4 regions of the Brevibacillus sp. GCM10020057 genome follow, and region 2 is predicted to be linked to each of the others. Evidence: riboswitches for the same ligand, from Rfam matches in the RefSeq annotation. Region 2 holds a riboswitch; each other region holds the start of a gene.
What was found. Region 2 has a riboswitch for S-adenosylmethionine ahead of metK (methionine adenosyltransferase). Riboswitches for the same ligand answer to the same signal wherever they lie in the genome.
Positions count from the first base shown of each region.

Region 1: it holds a riboswitch for S-adenosylmethionine, as region 2 does, so the genes downstream of both, metH (methionine synthase) here and metK (methionine adenosyltransferase) in region 2, are expected to answer to the same signal.
Region 3: it holds a riboswitch for S-adenosylmethionine, as region 2 does, so the genes downstream of both, ACFSO0_RS11635 (sugar ABC transporter substrate-binding protein) here and metK (methionine adenosyltransferase) in region 2, are expected to answer to the same signal.
Region 4: it holds a riboswitch for S-adenosylmethionine, as region 2 does, so the genes downstream of both, ACFSO0_RS06330 (homocysteine synthase) here and metK (methionine adenosyltransferase) in region 2, are expected to answer to the same signal.

Region 1 covers NZ_JBHUJW010000043.1:1,049,736-1,053,379, reverse strand. The annotation lists gene argS (arginine--tRNA ligase) at 1-267, opposite strand, end outside; gene ACFSO0_RS18900 (hypothetical protein) at 613-1,107, opposite strand; gene ACFSO0_RS18895 (YjcZ family sporulation protein) at 1,398-1,499, opposite strand; SAM riboswitch class I at 1,714-1,814, shown strand; gene metH (methionine synthase) at 1,948-3,644, shown strand, end outside.
Region 2 covers NZ_JBHUJW010000018.1:88,460-92,103, forward strand. The annotation lists gene ACFSO0_RS05440 (sensor histidine kinase) at 1-631, opposite strand, end outside; gene metK (methionine adenosyltransferase) at 1,109-2,314, opposite strand; SAM riboswitch class I at 2,454-2,556, opposite strand; gene ACFSO0_RS05450 (hypothetical protein) at 2,610-3,059, opposite strand; gene ACFSO0_RS05455 (S8 family peptidase) at 3,078-3,644, opposite strand, start outside.
Region 3 covers NZ_JBHUJW010000037.1:5,121-8,764, forward strand. The annotation lists gene ACFSO0_RS11630 (sugar ABC transporter ATP-binding protein) at 1-310, opposite strand, end outside; gene ACFSO0_RS11635 (sugar ABC transporter substrate-binding protein) at 384-1,403, opposite strand; SAM riboswitch class I at 1,510-1,630, opposite strand; gene ACFSO0_RS11640 (ATP-binding protein) at 1,822-3,075, shown strand; gene ACFSO0_RS11645 (SagB family peptide dehydrogenase) at 3,257-3,644, opposite strand, start outside.
Region 4 covers NZ_JBHUJW010000021.1:86,352-89,995, forward strand. The annotation lists gene ACFSO0_RS06320 (TasA family protein) at 1-40, shown strand, start outside; gene ACFSO0_RS06325 (hypothetical protein) at 213-521, shown strand; gene ACFSO0_RS06330 (homocysteine synthase) at 600-1,901, opposite strand; SAM riboswitch class I at 1,994-2,101, opposite strand; gene ACFSO0_RS06335 (rhodanese-like domain-containing protein) at 2,419-2,730, shown strand; gene ACFSO0_RS06340 (SCO family protein) at 2,757-3,383, shown strand; gene ACFSO0_RS06345 (YqzG/YhdC family protein) at 3,386-3,644, opposite strand, start outside.

The DNA.
Region 1 (3,644 bases), on a different contig from region 2:
ATCGAGGAACAGGTTGACGTACGGGCCGACTGCCGCCACTTCGCGCAGTGGCGCACCGCCCAACTGTCCGGCAAGCTCGGAGGCGATCATCGGCGGGGCTTTGCGCAATGCTTTCGCCAATTGGAAACAAGGGAAGGCAATATCTCCCATTGCCGGATTCGGCGGCGTTTCCAGCATGCCGTAGACCGTATCTTTCGGGAAGTTTTCCACGCCCTGCTGTGCGAGCGCAGCGGCGATTTTTTCCGCCACCAGATGTTTGTAGCTCATGTGAATCCCCTTTCTCATTGAAAAGATGGAGTGCCCAAATAAAAAACCTCTGCGTCTCCTGTAAGAAAGAGACGAGAGGTTGTGCTCCCGCGGTGCCACTCCTGTTGTTTTTGCGCCAGGCAAAAACCGCTTTGTCTGCTGTATCGGGCAGTCCCGGCGAAACCTTACGCAATCTGCCAGGTTGCAGATCTTCAGGCCGCTTCTCCGAGGTGCGCTTCCCCGCATGGTCTGGCGTCGGGCTTGCACCGTCCCCGACTCGCTTGTGCCGTTTCCATGAGGTACTCTCCTCATCAACGAATCAACTATTCATTAGCATTATAGCTGGTGAGCTGCTTATTGTGCAACTCACTCCTCCGGTTTTTTCAAAATCTTGTCCAGTTCGGAGAAGTAAGCCCGGGTCAGCTTTTCCCTTTCCTCGGCGCTCTGGTTTTCCGCATTCATCCACTGCTGCTTGAACAGCTCCAACTGCTGCAGCATGGCGAGCTCGGCTGCCGCATCTTCTTCCAGGTCGTAATTCTCCGACGGATCGAAGGGAATCAGGCGGTTGTCGTTGCCGCTGCGCAGGTACGAGCGGCGCCAATGGTCGGGAAACCGATACTCCTGTTCGCCAAACATCAGCCCGAGCACATCGTCTGAATCAAGCGGCATAAAGTGATCGTAGTCATCCCGCCGCCCGCCTTCGGACAGGTTGATATGGGACAGGAAATAGCGCAAGAAATGTTCGCCCGACTCCCGGTGCTTTACGATGGAGTATGTCTCAAATTCGCTGGTCTCAAGCTGCTTGATCGTCTCCAGACAGGATAAAAATTCGTCTTTTTCACGCGCCTCGAGTGTATCCACATGGGTTCGCTCCTTTAGTATTGCCAAGCGCCGAGGCTTTACGCCAAACGCTAACGTGCCTCGCTTGCCATTTCTTATCCCTTCAGTATAGCAAAGGAAGGGAGGGGTGACAACGAACGGGGAAGAAGGAAACGCAAAAGGAGCCTAGAGGAAATTCCAGGCTCTTTGCCACGTAGGGGAATTCATAAGCGAGGGCGTTCATCCATTCCGGGGCGCATGGGAGCGAGCCGCTTCAACTGCGGCCGCTCATCCATGAGCCTTGCATTGTAGCGTTTTTCTATCCACCGTCATTAGCAGTCTTCAGAGCACCCAACGATGACCAGCAGGATAAACAGTACGAGCACCAATGCGAAGCTGTCACCAAAAAAACCGCCGCAGAAAGATGTACTCATGTTTGTTTTCCCCCTCCTTTCCGTTATGCTCTAGTCTATACACGGACGTACAGAATGGCGTGGGCGAATGACCAGTTCCTGCAAAAATGGGCGCGATGGAGTCGGATAAAAGCAAATAGTAGACAAAATCTCAATTGACGCGAAGTCAGGGGGGTGTTAAGATACTTGCAAATGTGATCGAGCTTTTTCAAAACAATCGCATAACGATGTACAACTCTTATCCAGAGAGGCAGAGGGACTGGCCTGATGAAGCCTCGGCAACCGGTTAAAATCCGGTGCCAATTCCAGCAAAGCTACGGCTTTGAAAGATGAGAGGATGACTTTTGCGCTTCTGTATCCCGCGGACAAATCCTCTTCTTTCTTCAAAGAAGGGGATTTTTTTGTACCCACATCTCGTTCACTGACATGTACGACAGGGCTTAAAAAAAAGCCAAGAAGGAGCAAGCTGATGAAACCAACCTTTCGCGAGCAGCTTTCCCGAAAAATTCTGATTCTCGACGGAGCAATGGGAACCATGCTGCAACAGGCAAATCTGACGGCTGACGATTTTGGCGGCGAGGAGTACGACGGCTGTAACGAGCTGTTGAATTTGACGAGACCCGATGTGATCCGCTCCATCCACGAAAAGTATCTGGAGGCAGGAGCCGACATTATCGAGACCAATACGTTTGGAGCCACCTCGGTAGTCCTGGCCGAATACAACGTGGCAGACAAAGACATGGAAATCAACATCGCCGCGACAAAGCTGGCGAAGGAAGCGGCGGACGCATTTTCGACACCGGAATGGCCGCGCTACGTGGCAGGCTCCATGGGGCCGACGACCAAGACCTTGTCCCTGACAGGCGGGGTCACGTTCGAGGAGCTGGTGGAGGCTTACTTTCGCCAGGCAAAAGGGATGATTCTGGGCGGAGCCGACGTGCTCTTGCTGGAGACCTCCCAGGATACGCTGAACGTCAAGGCGGGCGGAATCGGCATCCGCAAGGCGTTCGAGGAGCTTGGGACAGAGCTGCCCGTCATGCTCTCCGGCACGATCGAGCCGATGGGGACGACCTTGGCCGGACAGAACATCGAAGCGTTCTACTTTTCGCTGGAGCATCTCGAGCCGGTCTCGGTCGGCCTGAACTGTGCCACCGGGCCGGAATTCATGCGCGACCATCTGCGCACCTTGGCCTCGCTCGCGCAATGCGGCGTGAGCTGTTACCCGAACGCCGGGCTGCCGGATGAGAACGGCCATTACCACGAGACCCCGCAAGGACTGGCAGCGAAAATGCGCGCCTTTGCCGAGCAGGGCTGGCTGAACATCGCCGGCGGATGCTGCGGCACGACTCCGGAGCACATCCGGGCGATGGCGGAAGCGTTGAAAGACTGCAAGCCGCGCGCACAGGTCACGAGGCCGGTCAGCGCCGTCTCCGGGATCGAAGTCGTCTACGTGGAGGACGACAATCGCCCGCTGCTTGTAGGCGAGCGCACGAACGTCATCGGGTCGAAAAAATTCCGCGACCTCATCGCGGCAGGCCAGTACGAGGAAGCGTCTGACATCGCGCGCGCGCAGGTGAAGCGAGGCGCACAGGTCATCGACATCTGCCTGGCCGATCCGGACCGTGACGAGTATGCAGATATGGAGAATTTTTTGCAGTATGTTGTGAAAAAAGTGAAAGCGCCGCTGATGATCGACTCCACCGATGCGAAGGTCATGGAGTTGGGGCTGCGCTATTCCCAGGGGAAGGCGATCCTCAACTCGATCAACCTCGAGGACGGACTGGAGCGCTTCGAGGAAGTCGCGCCCTTGATCCATAAATACGGAGCTGCTGTCGTCGTCGGGACGATCGAGGAATCGGGGATGGCGACCACCCGGGAGAAGAAGCTGGAAGTGGCGAAGCGCTCCTACGACATTTTGGTCAACCAATACGGGGTGAAGCCGCAGGACATCATTTTTGACCCGCTCGTATTTCCGGTTGGAACGGGCGACGAGCAGTACATCGGCTCCGCCAGGGAAACGGTCGAGGGCATCCGCCTCATCAAACAGGCGATGCCGGAGTGCAAGACGATCCTTGGGGTCAGCAACGTCTCCTTCGGCTTGCCAGCCGCAGGTCGCGAAGTGCTCAATGCCGTGTTCCTGTACCACACGACGCTGGCTGGCCTGGA
Region 2 (3,644 bases):
TTGCCAGCATTTTCTCGACGATCTCGGAACGAAGCACGACATTCGCCATCGACTGGGCGGGGCCATCGTGGATTTCCCGCGCCACCCGCTTGCGCTCTTCCTCCTGGGCCTGAATGATTCTAAGACCCATCAACTGATGCTGCTTCGCCGATTCCAGCGCCTCCCCGATCTTGCTCAAATCGCCGGTCAAATACCCGAGTACCACACTCATTTGCGACACCAGCTTTTCCGCACGCTCGATCGTCACCTGCAGCGTGCGCAGCTGACGCTCCAGATCGTTGCGCCGGCTCTTCAGGTTATTTTCCCGCTCCCGATAAATCGATAGCTCTACCTGAATGCGGCTCGCTTCTTCATAGGCTACACGGATGTCTTCCTCCGTGTAATCATGAAAATTGCGGCTGACCATTGCCAGGCGATTGCGCGACTTGCGATACGCCAGCTCCAGCGCATCGACCTTTTCAATCACTTTGGAAATTTCCTGACGCAGTTCATGCAAATCCATCTTCAGCGAATTGCCTTGCTGTCTGGCATGTTCGGCTATATCAAATATTTGTGTTTTGCTTGTCTCTACTGTTTCAATTGTTCGTTTAATGACTCCATCAAGCATGCTAATGTCAATCGCCTGGTTCATGACTGCTCTCCTTCAAACACATTTTTCGATTTTGTGAACAGCTGATGGAGGCCCGTTTCATCCACATCCGCCATACTGCGTCATCGTGTGGATCTTTCTGGTTTGCCCGGCTTCTGAAGGCCATGACATTTGGCTTAAACAACCAATGCTTCTCTTATGATTATAGACGTACCTACATGGGGAAAAGGTTGCATTTGCACCCCATCTTTTTTCTGACTTTTCTTTCCTTTTTCTCCCATGAATAGCCGAACGGATAAAAAGATTGCAAACTTCAAAAGGAAGAGCCTCTTGTTCCGCAGAAAGCCCCTCCTTTTTCCTCACTAAATATTCGACATCGTCTTACAAAATCCTCCGTAAGCCTTTCCCCAATTACTGGACAAAGCTGTCCGAACCGGGCGCGCGGCGCCCATGCATCTGCCGCGAAAAACAAAAAAGAGCCTGATTGCGTAAACCAGGCTCTTCTCCGTCTACTGCTTCTTATTTTGTCAAAGCTGCCGCGTCTTGCTTCAGCGCTTCTGCCTTGTCTGTTTGCTCCCAAGGAACATTCAGGTCGTTGCGGCCGAAGTGACCGTATGCAGCTGTTTGTTTGTAAATCGGACGACGCAGGTCCAGTTGCTTGATGATGCCAGCAGGACGCAGGTCGAAATGCTTGCGAACCAGTTTCACCAGATCTTCTTCGGAAATCGTTCCTGTGCCGAAAGTATCGACCGCGATGGAAACAGGTTGCGCTACCCCGATTGCGTACGCCACCTGAACTTCGCATTTGTCAGCGAGGCCAGCTGCCACGATGTTTTTCGCGACGTAGCGAGCTGCGTATGCACCGGAACGGTCCACTTTGGTCGGATCTTTCCCGGAGAACGCGCCGCCGCCGTGACGGGCATAACCGCCGTAAGTGTCTACGATGATTTTGCGGCCAGTCAAGCCAGCGTCCCCTTGTGGTCCGCCGATGACGAAACGGCCAGTCGGGTTGATGAAGTATTTGGTGTCTGCATCCAGCAGTTCAGCTGGAACGACAGGCTTGATTACATGCTCCATCAGGTCTTGCTTGATTTGTTCCAGAGTGGTTTCCGGAGCGTGTTGGGTGGAAATGACGATCGTATCGATACGAACCGGCTTGTCGCCATCGTATTCAACCGTCACTTGTGTTTTTCCATCCGGGCGCAGGTACGGCAGCGTGTCGTTTTTGCGAACTTCGGTCAGACGACGAGCCAGTTTGTGCGCCATGCTGATTGGCAGTGGCATCAGTTCAGGCGTTTCGTTGCAGGCAAAACCAAACATCAGGCCTTGGTCACCAGCACCGATCGCTTCGATTTGCTCGTCAGTCATTTTGCCTTCACGCGCTTCCAGAGCCTGGTCTACACCAAGGGCAATGTCAGCGGATTGTTCGCCGATCGCAGTGATGACACCGCAAGTATCTGCGTCAAAGCCGAATTTCGCACGATCGTAGCCGATGCCGCGGATCGTATCGCGAACGAGCTTTTGGATGTCTACATACGTACTGGTAGTAATCTCGCCAGCAACCAGAACGAGACCCGTCGTCACGGATGTTTCGCAAGCGACGCGTGCATTCGGATCTTTGGACAGAATGGCATCCAGAATGGAATCGGAAATTTGGTCACAAATTTTATCCGGATGTCCTTCTGTGACGGATTCCGATGTGAACAGACGACGACCTTTTTGCAAAGCCATGAGAAAATACCTCCTTTGACCTCATACAAATAGTGTGGTAGCCGAGTCAGGATTTTATCGACGTAAACGCATGAAAAAAACCTTTTCCAACTTGCTGGAGGAAAAGGTTTGAGCGCTTTTTGCTTCCTTCATCCTCTTATCGGCCAGAACAGATGCCTGTTCTGCTGGTTAGCACCGCGCTCTCGTCGGTTGCCGGGCTTCATGGGGCCAGTCCCTCCGCCTGCTCTGGATAAGAGTATCCATTACGGATTATAGAATAATTGTTTTTGTCTATAGTGTCAATAGACTTTTATCGAAGAGCGTATTTGCCGCGAACCATCACGTGAGAAATGCCGTCGTAGCCCGGTGCGAGACGCAAGCCGCGGTTATCGGAACGGGCAATCAGCAGCAGATGGTTCGTGCCGACGACGGCTCCGCCCCGCAGGTCTACGCCCGCTGTCAGATCAGTCAGGCCGTCTCCCTTGTCGCCTGCCACAGCCTGTACCTTGCCGGTGCGCACGATAAACTCGGTCCCTTCAAAGCCGTACAACGTCTGCCCCGGACTTACCTCCACGACAGTCAGGGTGCTTCCTCCGCCGCTGGCTGCCTGAATCTGCTGGTCTACGTAGCTTTTCGTCACGACCGGATCGTCTACCGAGCCCGGCACGCCTCCTACCCCGTCTGCCATGGCCTGGGAGGCGAAAATCGCCGCCCCTCCAATCGCTGCGGCCAACAGACCTTTGGTGACTGGTTTCATCATCGTTATCCTCCCCAGTGGTTACATTTTATATGCCTTCGCAATCAATACGACGACCTCTGCACGAGTGGCGATCCCTTGCGGCCTGAACATCGAGCCGTAGCCGTTCAGCCAGTTTCTTGCGGTGAGCGCTTCAATCGCGGGCGATGCCCAGTGGCTGGTCGGAACATCCCGGTAGCTGGACGTGCTGCGCGTATAGAGCAGGACGTTATGCGCGCGGGCAATCATCGAGGCCATCTCGGCTCGGGTAATCGGCTGATCCGGCTTCATCTGCCTGTTCGGGTAGCCCTTCATGATGCCTACCTGATAAGCGATGCCCATGCTGTTGTAAGCCCAATGCTTTTTCGGAAGGTCGCGGAACGTGGATTTGCCCGTATAGGCGGACGGAACCGGCAGTCCGCTCGCACGCATCGCCTGAATCAGCATGGTCGCAAACTGTGCCCGCGTCACCGCCGCATTTGGCTTGAATGTCGCGTCTGCAAACCCTTTGACAATGCCCCGATTGCTCAAACGAACGATCTCGGCACGCGCCCAGTGGCCGGAAATATCCCGATACCCGCCGACGAGCAACTGCTGATTCACCGTCAG
Region 3 (3,644 bases), on a different contig from region 2:
CGAGCAAAATGTTTTCCGCTACGCTGAGGTATGGAATCAGCGCCGTATCCACTTCCTGGTATACGCATTGGATGCCCAGCGCCTTGGCGTCCTGCGGCGATTGGATGGAGACCTGCCGTCCGTCGATGGAGATGGTGCCTCCGTCCGCCTGATAAGCACCTGTAAGAATTTTCATCAGGGTGCTTTTCCCGGCCCCGTTTGCTCCGAGCAAGGCGTGAACTTCCCCTGCCTTCACCTCGAAGCTGACGCTTTTAAGTGCAGGCACACCGGAAAACTGCTTCTCGATTCCTTGCATGCGCAATACAGACATTATGTACACCCCCTATAGAAAGGAAGATTCCCGTTGAGCGTTCAACGGGAATAGCCAACCATCCGATCCGAGCTTACTTGCCCCAGTCTTTTACGTATTGGGGAAGATCAGCCATCGTCACTTTTTTGTCCTTTGGCAAATCTTCTTGTTTCACGAGCACAGGGTTCAGGTTGACCAGATCAGGCACTTGTTCCCCTTTGATCTTTTTGAACACGGTCTCAGCCTGCAGGCGGCCGATATTGGACGGGTCTACCGCTGCCGTTGCAGCCCAAGGAGAATTCGCTTCCTGGATCATTTGCAGGTCTTCGTCGCTCAAGTCAATGGAATACACTTTGATCTCCGTGCGTCCCGCTTGCTGGATCGCGCGGGTCGCACCTTTGGCGAATTCGTCCCATGATGCCCAGACTGCAGTGATGTCGCCCTTGTTCGGATATTTTTTCAGAATCGCTTCCATTTGCGATTGCGTGTCAAGGGCCGTGTTGTTGGTCGCCGATCCGAACGCCGCGATTTCTTTAATATCCGGGTATTTTTTCTGGAACGCCTCATAGGTGATCTGGCGCTTTTCCATCGGCGCAAAGCCCGCAACCCAGATTTTCACGATGTTTCCTTTGCCGCCGCCGTCCGCAGCCAGTTTTTCCAGGCTAAGTTCAGCCAGCTTCTGGTCATCCTGGGCAACTGTCGGAACGCCCGGGATACTGATGTCGGTGTCGAACAGGACGACCGGGATCTTTTTGTCTACGGCCTTTTGCGTACCTTGCTGCAGCGCTTCTGCTGTACCGTGGTCGATCAGGATGCCGTCAAAGTGCTGGTTGATGGCTGCATCGAGGTTGGACGCCATTTTCGCGAGGTCGGTATCCGCGTTGAAGACAGTCAGTTCGCCGCCGTTTTTCTCCACTTCGGTCTTGACGCCGTTAATGTACTGGGCCGAGAAAGTCCCAACATTCTGCCGCATGATGAGCGCGATTTTCTTTTTCTCGCCGCCGGATGCGCCTCCGGAAGCAGCTGTTCCGGCTCCCCCGCCGTTGCCGCAGGCGGTCAGGGCGAGTGATGCTGTCAGGGCAAGTGTGACCAACAGGCCAAATTTCTTTTTCATGGTTGTTCCCCCTTGGTAATCAGCTCGTCGCAGAAAAGGGCTCGTTCTTTGCCAATGAGAAAAGCCTCTTCCCACCAGAAAGAGGCTAAAATCAGCGATTTTCCGCCTCTCATCTGTCAGGTATCGCTACCTGTTGGAGTTAGCACCTTGGCGCGGGAGAAATCCATCTCGCGTGCTAGGTTGCCGGGCTTCATAGGGCCAGTCCCTCAGCCTTCTCTGGATAAGAGTAGTAATTGTTTTCCATACGTTTGCTTGAATATATACAGACTATAATCAATGTATTTCCATCTGTCAACTAGGTTTTTTGTAAAATCCAGTTCTTTTATGGCAAATTCCCCTCCAAACTGGAAGGGATTGGCGCAGGAGATGTCGAAATTACGGGAGGTGATTGAGAGTCAGCTCGCGGTGGAGATGCTTGATGAATTTATTAAAAGATGTAATTCTTCAGCTTTTCTTTGTTCTGATTCCGTTTGTCTTCTTCAATATTTATTATCGTGACAAAATGCGAAACTACAGCCGTGCCTTCATACTTGTCACCAGTTCGATCAGCTTGTTCCTCGGCATGACTTTTGCAGCCAGTGTAAAAGAGGGCGTCATCTTTGACGTTCGGTACGTCATCATGTTTTTCGGCCTTGTTCACGGCGGTATCCGGACAGGCTTGATCCTGCTTGGCGAATTTGCCGTTTACCGGCTCTACCTGGGAGGGGAGGGAACGCTGGTCGCCCTGATCAATTCGATATGCTCCTTTTCGGTGTCTCTCCTCATGTACAAAACCTACAAGCTTACTCACCGGAAATCGTTGTTCGTCCTGATGACCGGCTTCATTTTTTCCATCAACGCCCTTGCCCTTACCTATGCTTACTTTCCCCTCTATTTTGTAAAAAACCTGACGTACCACCTGGTAGTCATCACGACGCAAAATTCTCTCGGCATCTGGATTCTGATGTCCCTGTTCAGCAAAGCGATCTCCGACAAGGAGCTTTTCATCCGGCACGCACAGAACGAAAAAATCGAAACGATGAGCCACGTCGCCGCATCCCTCGCCCACGAGGTGCGCAATCCGCTCACCGCTGTCAAAGGCTTTCTGCGCCTGATGCAGGAGAACCCGACGGACCTCGCCAAGAGCCAGCAGTACATGAATATTTGCATGGACGAAATCCAGCGGACGGAAATGATCCTCTCCGAATACCTCGCCATCTCCAAGCCGCTGACCATTCGGCACGAGAGTGTGGACGTCGTTGAGCTGCTCAAGGTCATGCGCGAGGTGATGTCGCCCTTCGCCATCCTGCACAACGTCGAGCTGGAGGTGCGCACGCCGGAGTTGTCTGTCAACATAATGGCCAATCCGGACGAAATCAAGCAGGTGCTCGTCAACTTCATCAAAAACGCGATCGAAGCCTGCGCCAATGTGCGCAAAGGACGGGTGCATCTCGCGCTGTCCGTCGAGGAAGGCAAAGCGGTCCTGGTCATCAAGGACAACGGCGTAGGAATGGACGAAGGGCAAATCAAGCGACTGGGTTCTATCTACTTTTCTACCAAGTCTAGCGGGACCGGGCTTGGGCTGACCTATTCCTACCACGTGATCCACACGCTCGGCGGGACCGTGAGCGTGAACAGCAAGCCGAACGTCGGCACGAAATTTTCCATCACGTTTCCTTATCTGGAACAATAAATCATCCCCATACCCGGCTGGCGGAGGTATGGGGATTTTCGTGCGGTGCCGGAATCCGTAAATGAGCAAAATATCGAGTCTGCCTTCGAGACGATGAAAACGTCCGACAGCCCGTTAGGCTATCGGCTCCAGCGCTCTGTTCTGCTTGCCCTCTCCCTCACGGCCAAAAACAAAAAGCCGCCTACCCGTGCAATCCTCCCTGCAGCCTGGGACGATGCCGATAAGGCCCGACCGGAATTTGGATCAGACTCGTTTCTCCCCGCGGGGTAAGCCGATAAAGCTCGTCGCAGGCGTGCGAATCGTAGCCGAGCAGCGGGTGGCCACCCAGCTCTGCGGCTGCGCTCGCCAAAAGCAGCCGCTGGACGAGCATTCCCGCCTCCATCTGCTGGATGCGGTATCCCCGATAGCCCCATAACTCCCGCAGGTGCCCGCGATCCCCCGCCACGTGGAAGCAGAGCGGCACTTGCAGCAGGTTTACATTATCCAGCGACATGGCGTATTGCAGCCGCAGCCGGTGATCTCCCGTCCGGACCGCGCAAAGTGCATGTACTGCCGGATCGTAGCGGTAT
Region 4 (3,644 bases), on a different contig from region 2:
CAACCTCGAAGGAACTCAAAAAGCTGGCGAACGCCGCTAATAGCAAGCAAAGGTGGGGAACTACTCCCCGCCTTTTCGCTTTGCTTCGAGAAAAATAGCGAATCTCAACCTGACGGAGGATTTACGATTCACAGCAAACCATTTATGATGCGGTGGGATATGTTTCCGTTTGTGGAAACGAAACCAAAATGAAAATGAAGGAGTGATTGAAATTGAAAAAGTGGAGACAAAAGGTAGCTGCTTCTCTCTTTCTCCTGTCGCTGGCAATTCCCGCGTCCGTCTACGCCGACAATTCCTCGGGAACAGATGACGTCCATGGCTATGAGGACGAGCCGTTTCAGAAGTATTTGGCCGAACTGATCGACAGTCTGGACGATACAGACTACGGAAGTTTCCTCTCGGACGCGGAGATAGCCAGATTTTCGGAGGAAAACGAGGATGACGGAAGTGGCAGGTCTGATCTAAGAGAGCGCGTATATGCGTGGATTATCAGGCACGTCGATGGTCCAAAAGGCAATTGACGGAGCTTTGCAATCGGGAGCGTAATAGGAAAGCAAGTCCCCCAAGCAGAATGGCCAGGGGGACTTGCCTGTTTTTGGTCAAGCCGTGATCTGTTCCGTTACCGCCTTCAACGCCTGTTCCAAATCTTCAATAATATCCTTGATCGACTCCGTCCCGATCGACAGGCGGATCAGCCCTGGCGTCACGCCTGCAGCGACTTGTTCCTCCTCGGTCAACTGCTGGTGCGTAGTGCTCGCCGGATGGATGATCAGCGACTTGGAATCGCCGACGTTGGCCAGGTGGGAGAACAGCTTCACGGAATCGATCAGCTTCTTGCCTTCTGTCACGCCGCCGCGGATGCCGAAGGTGAGGATGGCGCCTGCGCCGTTTGGCAAATATTTTTGCGCCAGCTTGTAGTTCGCGTCGCATACCAGACCCGGATAGTTGACCCACTCAACAGCCGGATGGGAGGCGAGGTACTCGGCGACAGCCTGGGCGTTCTGGCTGTGGCGTTCCATGCGCAGGTGCAGCGTCTCCAGGCCCTGCAGGAACAGGAAGGAGTTGAACGGAGCGACGGCGGCGCCGATGTCGCGCTGCAGTTGGACGCGCGCTTTGATGATGTAGGCGAGCGGTCCGACTGCCTCCGTGTAGACGACCCCGTGGTAGCTCGGGTCTGGTGTGGTCAGGCCGGGGAACTTGCCGTTGTTCCAGTTGAATTTGCCGGAGTCGACGATGATGCCGCCGATGGCCGTGCCGTGTCCGCCGATGAATTTCGTCGTGGAGTGGACCACGATGTCCGCGCCATGCTCAAACGGGCGGCACAGGATCGGAGTGGCGAACGTGTTGTCGACGATGAGTGGCACGCCGTTTTCGTGCGCGATGTCGGCGATCGCTTGCAGGTCCGCTACGTCAATGCGGGGATTGCCGATCGTTTCGCAGAAAAACGCTTTTGTATGTTCATTGACGTACGCGCGGAAGTTGTCCGGGTTGGACTGATCCACAAAATGGACCTTGAGGCCAAGGCGCGGCAGCGTATGGGCAAACAGGTTGTACGTCCCGCCGTAAAGGCTGCTGGATGCGACGATTTCGTCTCCGGCTCCCGCGATGTTGAGGATGGCAAAGGTGATCGCTGCCTGCCCGGAGGCCGTCGCCAGGGCACCGACGCCGCCCTCGAGCTGGGCCACCCGTTTTTCAAAAACGTCCTGTGTCGGGTTCATGATGCGCGTGTAGATGTTGCCAAATTCCTTGAGGGAGAACAGGTTAGCCGCGTGCTCCGTATCGCGGAAGACGTAGGAGGTCGTCTGGTAAATCGGGACGGCGCGGGAGCCAGTCACCGGGTCCGGCTCCTGGCCTCCGTGTACGGCAATCGTTTCAGGTCTCCATTGTTGCTGATTCGACATGAGTATCTCTCCTTTTTCTATAGATAGGATGAAAACAAGAAAAAACGGAGCCCACTCTGAGTAGAAGAAGGCTCCGGTCATACACGGAAGTACGTTCATCTCTCAGAATCTATGGATTCTGCAGGAATTGGCACCTCACATGCTCACATGCAGGTTGCCGGGCTTCGTCGGGCCTGTCCCTCCACCACTCTTGATGAAAACGGCATATCTGATGTTGTCACAATTGTATGAAAAAGGCAGTTGGCTGTCAATAATTAATGAAAAGTTATCAGGGAGGATTAAATGGGTATATCGGGCGAGCGGGAGAGGGAAAACGGCAAGTAGAGCATGGCCTTGCGATTTCTTTCTTAATTTTATATGGAAGGCTTCGCGGTCAGGAACGCGGAAGGGCGCACTCCAAACTGCCGGGGCGCAGTTTGCCCGTTAGAAAAGCGAAAGCCCGTATGATATGATGGGAAATGGCATGAACGGATCTTATTTGCAAAAAGAACGACATGATTAGGAGGATTCATCGACCATGAGCAATGGCGTAAAGGAAATCACCCCGGAAGAATTGCTGGCGAAGCTGGAAGCGAATGAAAACGTACAAGTGATCGACGTGCGCGAGGTAGACGAGTGGAACGCGGGCCACATCAAGCAGGCGAAGCTGATTCCGCTTGGCTTTTTGCCGCATCGCATCGACGAGCTGGACAAAGACGTGCCGATCGTGATGGTTTGCCGCAGCGGTGCGCGCAGCCATATGGCGACGGAATATTTGACAGCCCAAGGCTATGATGCAGCCAACATGGTAGGCGGCATGCTCGCATGGCCAGGAGAAACAGAGCAGTAAAAACGCTAGGGGGGAGGAAGCGACTCGTGAGTGAAGCAGCGAAGCAGCAGCAGGAAACAGGTTTGCAGCGCCACTGGTTCCCCGTGCTGACGGGTGTCCTGATTTTGGCGATCGTCGGCGTGTTTGGCTACAAGTACCTGACCAGAGAAACAATTCCGGTCATGAAGGCGCTCAGCGACTTTTCGCTGGAAAACAGCAACGGCTCGACGTACACTTTCTCGGATAGCAAAGGAAAGGTGCGCCTGGTCGAGTTCATGTTTACCAAATGCCCGGATATTTGTCCGGCCACAACGTACAATATGTCGCTGATGCAAAAAGAGCTGAAGACGAAGGGGCTGTTCGGGGACAAGGTGGAGTTCGTGAGCATCACCTTCGATCCGGACTCTGACACGGCGCAGGTCCTGCAGGAGTACGCCGGGAAGTTCCAGGCAGACCCGACCGGCTGGAAGTTTTTGCGCGGAGATGCCCAGGCCGTGGAGAAGGTGACGAAGGACTTCGGCATCGCTGTGCTGAAGCAGCCGGACGGTTCCTTTGCCCATACGGCGCGCATGTTCCTCGTGGACGGGGACGGCAACATGCGCCGCGCGTACGGAATGGGCGCCGAAATGGACATGGATCAGATCATGGCGGACATCGAGCAGTTGGCCGACTAGGGTCAGCGCGTCTCCTCGAAACGGATGCGCAGCAGCTTTTCCGTTTTTGTCTCGAATTCAATATGAACCAACAACGCCCACACGCGATTGCCCTGCTGGAGCAAGAGCTTGAACGTCTCCTCTGACGTGGTGGGCGTTTTGATTTTGCGGCCGACGTGGAGGTAGTCGATGATTTTCGCCTGCGGATACGCCTTCATCGTCTGCTGCATGGCGATTTGGCCCCATTTGGCATAGGGGGGCTGGGCGGCCGCCGGCATCGTC